Regions from separate parts of the Microbulbifer bruguierae genome, predicted to be linked through region 1. Evidence: predicted binding sites of a transcription regulator. Region 1 holds the regulator's gene; each other region holds the start of a gene.
The links. Region 1 encodes sigma-54, which starts transcription at its own class of promoters, with help from an activator protein. Its sites were predicted from a motif close to TGGCACANNNNTTGCNNT; they were not measured.
Positions count from the first base shown of each region.

Region 2: nirB (nitrite reductase large subunit NirB) is a predicted target of sigma-54. The motif match lies at 2,011-2,028, and genes of this name have one in related genera.
Region 3: glnL (nitrogen regulation protein NR(II)) is a predicted target of sigma-54. The motif match lies at 2,044-2,061, and genes of this name have one in related genera.

Region 1 is NZ_CP118605.1:1,559,061-1,562,681, reverse strand. It holds gene ptsN (PTS IIA-like nitrogen regulatory protein PtsN) at 1-186, opposite strand, end outside; gene hpf (ribosome hibernation-promoting factor, HPF/YfiA family) at 215-505, opposite strand; gene PVT68_RS06685 (RNA polymerase factor sigma-54) at 671-2,137, opposite strand; gene lptB (LPS export ABC transporter ATP-binding protein) at 2,382-3,107, opposite strand; gene lptA (lipopolysaccharide transport periplasmic protein LptA) at 3,172-3,621, opposite strand, start outside.
Region 2 is NZ_CP118605.1:3,863,387-3,867,007, forward strand. It holds gene nirB (nitrite reductase large subunit NirB) at 1-1,846, opposite strand, end outside; gene PVT68_RS15955 (bifunctional protein-serine/threonine kinase/phosphatase) at 2,162-3,621, opposite strand, start outside.
Region 3 is NZ_CP118605.1:2,961,042-2,964,662, reverse strand. It holds gene glnG (nitrogen regulation protein NR(I)) at 1-852, opposite strand, end outside; gene glnL (nitrogen regulation protein NR(II)) at 918-2,000, opposite strand; gene PVT68_RS12375 (DUF4124 domain-containing protein) at 2,287-2,967, opposite strand; gene glnA (glutamate--ammonia ligase) at 3,148-3,621, opposite strand, start outside.

The sequences.
Region 1 (3,621 bases):
ACCCTCACCGATGCCGGTGGAGCCCAGGCGCTCCCGGGCTACCAGCTGGTTGAACACAGTGTCCGAATCCAGTTCTGGGTATTGTTCAGAAATCGCCTGGGCGATGTTGAGTAACAGCTTTTTCTTGCTGCTCCCCGCCAGGTGGCAAAGGCTCAGGCGGGGAGAGAGTAGTGCGTCCAATGTCATATCTTGCTGGTGGTCCAACGCTAGCGGTCTAGCGGTGACTGCGTAACTTTTCTTTGTGTTTAAGCAGTTGCCGGTCGAGTTTGTCGGTCAACGCATCAATCGCCGCATACATATCGTCCGCTTCCGAGTCTGCATACACATCCTTGCCATTCACGTGAATCCGCGCTTCGGCTTTCTGGATCAGTTTGCTGACGGAAAGAATGACCTCAGTATTGGTGATCAGGTCGTGGTGGCGGGAGAGTTTGTCCAGTTTGGTCAGGCAGTAATCGCGAATCGCCGGAGTCACTTCTACGTGGTGGCCACTGATGTTGGTCGGCATGGATTTCTCCTCATCGGGTTCAGCACAAACTGGCTGCACCCCCGCACAGGGCGGCACCCTACTAGGAAGTGCGCCAGAATGGAAGGATACACTCAATGTCTGGCTATTGGTTGTCCAGAAAGTGTACGAAGAGAGGTTACTGCGCCCATATTTTGACTGTTACAGTCAGACCAGTCGCTTGCGCTCGCTAGACGAAGGGATTCCCATGGACTCGCGATATTTGGCTACGGTGCGCCGGGCTACCTTGATGCCCTGGGCGTCTAGCTCCTGGGTAATCTTGTTATCGGATAGTGGCTTGCGCGGCTGCTCGCCGTCAATGAGCTTGCGGATCAGGGCGCGGATGGCGGTGGACGAGGCATCCTCGCCAGAATCGGTGCTCACGTGGCTGGAGAAGAAGTACTTGAGCTCGAAAACCCCGCGGGGAGTGAGCATGTACTTCTGGGTGGTTACCCGGGAAATGGTGGATTCGTGCATGCCGATAGTTTCGGCAATATTGGCCAGCACCATCGGCTTCATGGCTTCCGGACCCTGTTCGAAAAAGCCCTGTTGTTTCTCGACGATACAGGTTGCCACCTTGAGCAGGGTTTCGTGCCGGCTCTGCAGGCTTTTCAGGAACCAGCGCGCCTCCTGCAGGTTATCGCGCAGGTAGTTGTTTTCGGTGGAGTTGTCTGCGCGCTTTATCAGGGAGGCATAGGCGTCATTGATGCGCAGTTTGGGGGTGGTTTCCGGGTTCAGCTCCACTACCCAGCGCTGTTGCTTGCGGCTCACGATCACGTCTGGAACCACGTACTGGGGCTCTTCGCCACCAAAGGCTTCGCCGGGGTAGGGGGTGAGAGTCTGAATCAGGCGCATGACTTCGCCCAATTGTGCTTCGCTGAGACGGGTGCGCCGGCTCAGCTGACGGAAGTCCCGCTTGCCCAGCAGGTCCAGGTGCTGGCCGACTACGATCAGCGCCTGTGGCAGCCAGGGGGTCTGCTCAGGCAGTTGCCGCAGCTGTAACATCAGGCTCTCGCGCAGATCGCGGGCGCCACAGCCCACCGGTTCAAACTGCTGGATGGTTTTCAGTACCGCCTGCACTTCGTCGACATCCACGCCAATTGCGACGGCTATCTCTTCCAGCTCCGCAACCAGAAAACCGTTAGGGGCGATAGCGTCAACCAGGGCTTCGCCAATGTGCTTGTCTTCGGCAGTCAGCGGCGTCAGGTTGAGTTGCCAGAGGAGGCTGTCCTGCAGGCTTTCTGATGCGGCATTGCGTTGCTCGAGGGCGTAGTCTTCGCCCTCGTTGCCCTGGTAGCTGTTGTTGGTATAGATGTCGTCCCAGCGGGTGTCGACCGGCAGGTCGTCAGGGATGTCACTATTCCAGTCGCTGTCAGCGCTGGCGTCATTTTTTGTGTCAGCTGCGCCGTCGCTGTCTTCGCGCTGGGCTCCCTCCTGAGAGGGGGTGTTCTGTTCCTGATGAGATTCGCCGGCGTGCTCGTCAAAATCCGCTTCGAGTAACGGGTTGCTGTCCAGTGCGGACTGGATTTCCTGCTGCAGGTCCAGGGTCGACAGTTGCAGCAGGCGGATAGCCTGTTGCAGCTGCGGCGTCATCGTCAGCTGAGTGCCGAGTTTTAACTGGAGTGACTGCTTCATAGGAGTAGTGCCGGCAGAAAATTCTGGCGTGAATCCGCCGCGACAAATTCTGGGTTTGAAGCGGCGGCGTAAAGCTCATTTGCTGCAGACTACCGCGGAGGCATACGGAACACAAGCGGCACGTTAAGCAATAAGCGTGCCGAAAAATTGGTGAGCAGAGAGGAATGTTGGGGGTCGTTGTGCGGAATTGTGACAGACATCTGTATAGGAGCGGGGAAGTGTGGATGCAACTACTCGGATCCGCTCAGATAGTGAAGTCGTGTCCCAGATAGACGTCTTTTACCTGTTTGTTTTCGGCGACGTCTGTGGGGGCTCCTGCGGCGATGATATGGCCCTCGCTGACGATATAAGCAATTTCACAGATGTCCAGGGTCTCGCGCACATGGTGATCGGTGATCAGCACACCGATTCCGCGATCCCGCAGATGGCGGATGATCTGCTTGATATCGTTGACGGAAATGGGGTCCACCCCGGCAAAGGGTTCATCCAGCAATACAAATGCCGGGTTGGTGGCCAGTGCGCGGGCAATTTCCACTCGTCGGCGTTCACCGCCGGAAAGTGCCATGCCCAGGCTCTCGCGGATATGCGTGATGTGGAATTCTTCCAGCAGGGCTTCCAGCTGCTGCTTGCGCTGATTGCGGTCCAGGTCCTTGCGGGTTTCCAGAATGGACAGGATGTTGTCCTGTACCGACAGGCGGCGGAATACCGACGCCTCCTGGGGCAGGTAACCGATTCCCTTGCGGGCGCGGCCGTGCATGGACAGTCCGGTAATGTCTTCGTGGTCGATCAGTACCTGTCCGGCATCCGCCTGCACCAGTCCGGCGATCATGTAAAAGCAGGTGGTTTTTCCAGCCCCGTTGGGGCCCAGCAATCCGACGACCTGGCCACTGGAGACGCTGACGGATACATCGTGTACAACTTTGCGCTTTTTGTACTGCTTGGCGAGGTGTAACGCTTTGAGCGTCGGCATAGTCAAATCCGATATCTTGGCAGTATCGCTGCCTGGTTATTCTCAATCTTGATGTGGGGCGGAGTTACTGGTTGTTCTCTGCCGGCTTGGCTTCCGGTTTCCAGATCATTTCCACGCGCTTCTTCTCTGATTGGCCCTGGGCCTGCATCTGTTCGCTGTTGAGATCGTAATCGATACGCTCGGCGGAAAGGGTGTTACCGTCGCGGTCCACGAAGGCCTCGCCGGTTAGTTGCAGGGCATCATTGGTTACCTGAAATTCGATGCGTTTGGCGCGGGCTTTGACCGGGTTGGTGCTTTCTTCAACCTGCTGCTGAAAGTGTGCCGGCGTGCCGGTGGCGATAACCTTGTTGATCTCGCCTTTGACGCTGCCGTGCACCTCTACGCGGTCGGCACGGATCTGCAGTGAGCCCTGGGTGATAACGACATTGCCGCTGTAAACGGAGAGGTTTTTGCTGCGGTTGGCTTCCAGTTTGTCGGCGGAAACCTTCACTGGCTGTTCGCGATCATTCGGCAG
Region 2 (3,621 bases), 2.2 Mb from region 1:
GCCAGATTTCCGGCAACTCCTCCAGGCGTGCGCCAAACAAATCGATACGCTGGCCGCCGGTAATCTTGGTGTACAGGTCATACTTCTTCGCCACCTGGCCCAGAACAATCAACTTGTCCGGAGTGATCTCACCGCCGGCAATACGCGGAACAACGGAATAAGTACCATTCTTCTGCATATTCGCCATAAACGTATCGTTGGTGTCCTGCAGGCCCACGAGAGGCTTCTTGTGGATATGTTCATTCCACAGGGACGCAAAGATGGATGCAGCGGTGGGCTTGCAGATTTCACAGCCCTTGCCGGAACCGTGCTTGTGCAGCAGCTCATCGAAGGTTTTGATTTCCTCCACCTGCACCATGTGGAAAATTTCCTGGCGGGTGTAGGGGAAGTGCGGGCAGAGGTCATTGTTGACCTCCACACCCAGCGCGGCCAGCTCAGTATCCACCACGTTTTTCAACAGCGCGGAACAACCACCACAACCGGTAGAGGCCTTGGTTGCATTCTTGACGTCGCCGAGAGAACAGCAACCGCCCTGAACCGCGCCGACGATATCGCCCTTACTCACGTTGTGGCAGGAACAGATGGTGGCAGTGTCCGGCAGCGCGCTGGCGCCCAGTGCTGGCGCCGCGCCATCCAGTGCCGGCAGGATCAGCTGCTCCGGGTGCTCCGGCAGATCCATATCGTTCAGGTGATATTGCAGCAGGGTATCGTAGTCGCCGGTGTCGCCCACCAGCACCGCGCCGCGCAGCTTTTTGCCTTCGCGGTCGGTAATCATGCGCTTGTATACGCCGGTCTGCTCATCCACAAAGGTGATCGCCGCGGAACCTTCGCTGCGGCCGTGCGCATCGCCGATGGAGCCTACATCCACACCCAGCAACTTAAGCTTGGTGCTCATGTCGGCGCCGTTGAACTCCGCCGCTTCACCACACAGCAGGGAAACGGTTGTGCGGGCCATGGAGTAACCGGGGGCCACGAGACCAAAGATGCGGTTATCGAACAGCGCACATTCGCCAATGGCGAAAATGTTCTTGTCGGAAGTGCGGCAGTGGTTGTCGACTACGATCCCACCGCGCTCACCCAGCTCGATACCGGCGGAGCGGGCCAGATTGTCTTCCGGGCGGATACCGGCGGAGAACACGATCAGATCCGTGACCAGCTCTTTATCACCCTTGAACTGCATGCGCAGACGCCCGCCGTCCACTTCCTCGATCAGTTCGGTGGCGGTACTGGTATGTACGGTTACACCCAGTTCTTGGATTTTTTCCCGCAGCAGTTTCGAGCCACCCTCGTCCAGCTGTACGGACATCAGCCCGGGGGCGAACTCCACCACGTGGGCTTCCAGGCCCAGCTGCTTGAGCGCGTTGGCTGCTTCCAGACCCAGCAGGCCACCACCCACAACTACACCGATCTTGCCGTCTTTCGCTGCGGCCTGAATTTTGTCGAGGTCTTCGAGGGTGCGGTAAACGAAGCACTTTTCGTGTTCGTGTCCGGGAATCGGCGGTACAAATGGATAGGAGCCGGTGGCCAGTACCAGATGATCGTAGGCTTCACTGGCACCGCTGGCGGAGGTCACGATTTTGTTTTCGCGGTCGATGCTGACGGCGGCATCGTTCAGGCGCAGGTCATAACCCCACCCGCGGTACTGTTCCACCTTGCCCATGGCGAGATCGTCTGCGGTGCGGCCGCCGAAGTATTCGGAAAGATGTACCCGGTCGTAGGCGGGGCGGGGTTCGGCGCAGAATACCAGCACGTCGAAGAGTTCCCGTTCGGGACGATTTGCCAGTTGTTCCAGGAAGTGGTGACCCACCATGCCGTTGCCGATGACGACGATTTTTTGCTTAACCATGATCTCTGCCGTTTTTTACCAGGTGTAGGTGCCTGACGTTCGCGACAGAAGGGGAGTGGAGGAGTGAGCCGGAGGTGTTGCGAGGCTACACGGGCATCCCTCTTCTGTCGAAGAGTGTCAGGCGCCGTTGCCTTGCTAAAAGAATTTCGGATTGTGACTTAAGGCATTCAATCTCTGTGCCAACTTGCCGGAGCGGCGTCGACGGCGGGAAACCATAGGCTTTTCGGGGATTAATGAAGACTTTGCATATTTTCCTGCTGTAAATTGGTGCGATTTTTTTGGTTCTCGCCCCAAGTTTGTGCCCATCGGCTTGGCTCAAAGAAAATATAAAAGGTGCGAAAGTATCGCCAGCACCGCCACTGTCTGCCAGAACAGCAGCGGATTGCGCTCAATTAGCGGCGGCTTTTCTGCGGTGTTGAACCTTTTGTTGGGAGCGCTGAGGTCGTGTACGAACTCCGACAGCGCGGGGTAGCGACTTTTTGGGTCGGGCGAACAGGCCCTGCGCAGAGCGCCGTCAATCCAGTCCGGGATATCTTTCCGCCACTGGCGCGCGCTGACATAGCGCATGCCGGCATAGTTTTTCAGCTGGTAGTGACTGCTGCCGAAACGCTCTTTATAAGGGTACTCACCGGTGAGCATTTCATAGGCGATGACTCCAAGGGAAAATATATCCGAACGGTGACTGGCGCCGTCGCCGACAAAGTATTCCGGGGCGCAGTAATTCTTGCTGCCCGGCGGCGCACTGTCCTGGTAGCGCAACAACTCCTGCAGTCCCGCCGCATTGGCCCCGCCGAGGTCAATCAGTTTCAGGCGTCCACAAGTGTCCACCATAATGTTTTCCGGCTTGAGGTCGCCGTGCACTATCTCCAGCCGCTGCAGACGCCGCAATGCGCTCACCAACTGTTGCACCAGATTGCGCACCTGATCCAGCGGCGGCTCCGGGTTCAGTTGCATCCACTGGCGCAGATTCTGCCCGTCTACATATTCCATCACATGGTAGAGGAACTGGCGCTGCTTGCGCGGCGGGTACACCTTGACAATCGTCGGGTGGTCCAGCCGTCGACCGGTCCATTCCTCGGCGATAAACCGCTCGATATACGCCGGGTCATCGATGAAATTCTCCGATGGTGCCTTCAGTGCACACAGCTTCGCAGGCTTACCGTCTACGGTGGGTTCCATGTCCCGCACCAGGTACAGATAGCTGCGGCTGCTTGCGTGCAATTCCTGTAATACCTCGTAACCGTCGATCTTGTTCCCCGGTTGCAGGGGGGGCGGGAAAGGTAGCTGGCTGGTTGCCAGTATCACATCGTCCGCCTCAAGGGTGTCCGGTACATTCACCCGGCACAGTGCGAGGCTCAGATTGTCCTTGCTTCCATTTTTCAGCGCCGCCGCAATCAGCGGTTGCGAGGCATCGAGTTGATGCTGCGACAGCAACTGCGAAAATTGGCTGAGGGGGAGAAAATCGTGAATTCCGTCGGTGGTCACGCAATACAGATCTCCCGGCTCCAGCGGCTCCTGTCGGTAGTCGACCTCGATATGCGCATCCATTCCCAGCGCCCGGCTCAAAAATGTCCGCCCGGGCCCCAGTGTGCGACTGTGATCCCGAGTCAGGCACTCCAGGTTGCCATCCCGCAGCCGGTAAATCCGTGAATCCCCGATATGGATCAGATGCGCCGTAGAGCCTTTAAGCACTACCGCAGAAAACGTCGTTAGCCAGCCCCGCTGCACTTCATCCGCACCACCGCTCTGCCGGTACAGCCAACTATTCAGTGCAT
Region 3 (3,621 bases), 1.4 Mb from region 1:
GTCCTGGTGGGTAGCGGCGATGATGCGCACATCGACTTTTACCGGAGTGTGGCCGCCCACCCGGTAAAACTCCCCGTCTGCCAGCACCCGCAGCAGACGGGTTTGCGTCTCCGCGGGCATATCCCCGATTTCATCCAGAAACAGGGTGCCGCCGTTGGCCTGTTCAAAGCGGCCGGCGCGCTGGGCGCTGGCGCCGGTGAACGCACCTTTTTCATGGCCGAACAGTTCCGACTCCATCAGGTCCTTCGGAATCGCCGCCATGTTAAGGGCGATAAACGGCTGGTTCTTGCGCGGGCTGTGGTTGTGCAGCGCCGCCGCCACCAGTTCCTTACCGGTACCGGATTCGCCGTTGATCAGCACCGTGATATTGGAGTGGGACAGGCGGCCGATCGCGCGGAAGACTTCCTGCATCGCCGGCGCCTCGCCGATAATTTCCTTGTTGCCCGCACCGTTTTCCACCACCACCGGCTCTTCCGGCTTCTGTTCGTTGGCGTGCGCCAGGGCCCGGCGAGTTACTGCCACCGCTTCGTCTACATCGAATGGCTTGGGCAAATATTCGAAGGCGCCGCCCTGATAGGCCGCTACCGCGCTGTCGAGGTCCGAGTGCGCGGTCATGATGATAATGGGAAGGGCGGGGCGTTCGGCCTGGAAACGCTGCAGCAGTTTGAAGCCGTCGGAGCCCGGCATACGAATATCGCTGATCACCACATCCGGTGACTCGCTGTAAAAATCGTCCAGGGCGCGATCGCCACTTTCGTAGCAGATGGTATCGATCCCTGCGCGGGAAAGTGCTCGCTCCAGTACCCAGCGGATGGAGCGGTCGTCATCAATGATCCAAACGCGATTGTTCATCATAATTTTCCGGCTCTGCGATTACTTTCTAATTGTGCTAATTGTGCTTCTCGTCGTGCCTCTGGCTAATCGTTCGCCAGGGGCAAATAAATCTGAAATTCTGTCTGCCCGGGCTGGCTCTCGCATTTGATAAGCCCCCGGTGCTGATTGATGATGTGCTGGGAAATGGACAATCCCAGCCCCGAGCCCTCTGCGCGCCCGGAAATCATCGGGTAAAAAATCCGCTCGCGGATGTCTTCCGGAATACCCGGGCCGTTGTCGACGATGTCGATCCGGCACACCAGTGCGCAATGGCGGCGGCCAATGGTGAACTGGCGCTGCACCCGGGTGCGGATGGTGAGATCGCCGGCATCGAGACCAATATTTTCAGCAATGGCCTGCATAGCGTTGCGGGCTATATTCAATACCGCCTGGATCAACTGCTCACTGTCGGCGGGAATATCCGGAATCGACGGGTCGTAGTCACGCTTGATCTCCAGCGCACCGTTACACTCCGCCTCAATCAGCTGCGCCACCCGCTCGGTAATCGCATGCACATTCACCGGCTTCAGCTGCACCGGCTTGCGCGGTCCCAGCATACGGTCCACCAGGTTGCGCAGGCGGTCCGCCTCTTCGATGATGATCTGGGGGTACTCCACCAGATCTTCCGCCTCCGGTTGATCCAGCTCTTTCAGTTCCCTTTGCAGCAACTGTGCCGCTCCGCGAATACCGCCGAGAGGATTTTTCACCTCGTGGGCCATGCCCCGCACCAGATTGCGGGTAGTTTCCTGGGCGGAGAGCAGCGCATCTTCGCGCGCAATGCGCAGCAAGCGGTCCATGGACTGCACTTCCAGCAACAGCAAACCCAGCTCGGTGAGCGGGGTTACCGAATAGTCGACGGTGCACTCTTCCAGATTGTGCAAAAACCACAGGGCGCGACGCACGGTGTACTTTTCACCGCTAACCAAGGCCCCGTGCAGCGCCTGCTCGGCGGATTCGGATTCCCGCACCACCTCCTGCAATGGCAGGCCGAGGGAGCGGGAACTGGAGGCCGCAATCAGGTCCTCCGCCGCGGAGTTGAGATAGCGCAGTGACAACGTCTCATCGAGCACCAAAACGGCCGAGGTCAGGTTGTCCAGTAGCAGGCGTAACTGGCGGTCGTTGAGCATGCAGGCTTCCGATTCAGTTCTCTTTTCCGGTTCGCCTATTGGCAGTGCAAAAAGCAAACCAAAATGGCGCAAAAACCGGGATCCATGGGTGATTTTGGGGGCATCGGCACAAGGCGCCACAAAATAGCGCACCATTATTGTGCGAAGAACAAAAAATAGCCAGATTTGATGTTCAAGAAAGGGCGCAGGGCGGCGGGCAGGGCAACAAACGAGTCGAGATTTACTCAGGAGAGCCGCCGCCAGATGAAACCGGACCCCAGGGGCCCGGCATCACGGCGGCAGAGAATCAGCGCGGCTGGGGTTTTGGCGGCTTGGCAACTCCCGGCGCCTGGGGCGCTTTCGGCATCTGTGGCGCCTGTTCTGCGGGGAACTCCGGCACCTGGCCACCGGGGCGCTTCACATGGACCTGAATGGTCTGCGACTGCGCCAGAGGCTCGCCTCCGGTGCCCACAAGTACCGCCTGGATGGTATGGGTGCCGCGCTCCAGCGCGGAGATATCCAGGCTGGTGCCGGAGGACATCCCGGACCAGCGCTGGCCATCGATCACGGCGTAGAATGCATAACCGTCCCTCGGCACCGGCTCCATCGCTACCTGCAGCACGATAAACCGCTGCCCCGGAGTGATGGTGGCGTCGTTGACCGGGCTGACGATGGCAAAGTCCACCGGGCCCTGGTCGCGATCCTCATAGCGCTTGTCGTCCTGGTCCCGCGGCGACAGCTTGCGGGTAGGCAGGGGGAGCGGCGGCGCTACCGGTTGCACATTGGTGGGACCTATTTTGATCTTTTCGGCTTTCTTACCCGGTGGCGGGGTATCGCTGAATGTCACCTTGCCGTCCGGGCCGACACTCCGGTAAACACTGGTACCTGAGGGCGCTGACGAGCCCTTCTCTTCGCCCGCAGAAGTTTCCTGCTGTGCCATTACCGGTGCCGCCAGCAGCGCCAGCAACACTGAAATCAGTCTGATCATGGGCCGTCCCGCCTCTCATTTTTACTGTGCCGTAGGTTAAGGCTAGCCATCTGCCACACAAAAAAAAAGCCCGCACCAGAGGCGCGGGCTTTGTCGCCATCTTTACACCGCCCTTGCGTTAAACGCCGGGGCAATGCACCGATGACCTCTGCCTCGTAGCAGGGCTACTTGGCAGAACGCTTAGCAAGAGTAGTACAGCTCAAACTCAACCGGGTGAGTGGTCATGTTGATACGCTGAACTTCTTCGCGCTTCAGGGAGATGAAGGCGTCGATGGCGTCGTCGGTGAATACACCACCTTCGGTCAGGAAGGCGCGGTCCGCGTCCAGTGCGTCCAGGGCCTGTTCCAGGCTGGAAGCAACGGTCGGGTACTCGGCCAGCTCTTCCGCCGGCAGGTCGTACAGGTCTTTGTCCGCCGCGTCGCCAGGGTGGATCTTGTTCTTCACGCCGTCGAGGCCAGCCATCAGCAACGCTGCGAAGGCCAGGTACGGGTTGGCGGTCGGATCCGGGAAACGGGTCTCGATACGCTTGCCTTTCGGGCTCGGCACGAACGGAATGCGGATGGACGCAGAGCGGTTACGCGCAGAGTAAGCCAGGATAACCGGTGCTTCGAAGCCCGGAACCAGACGCTTGTAGGAGTTGGTAGAAGAGTTACA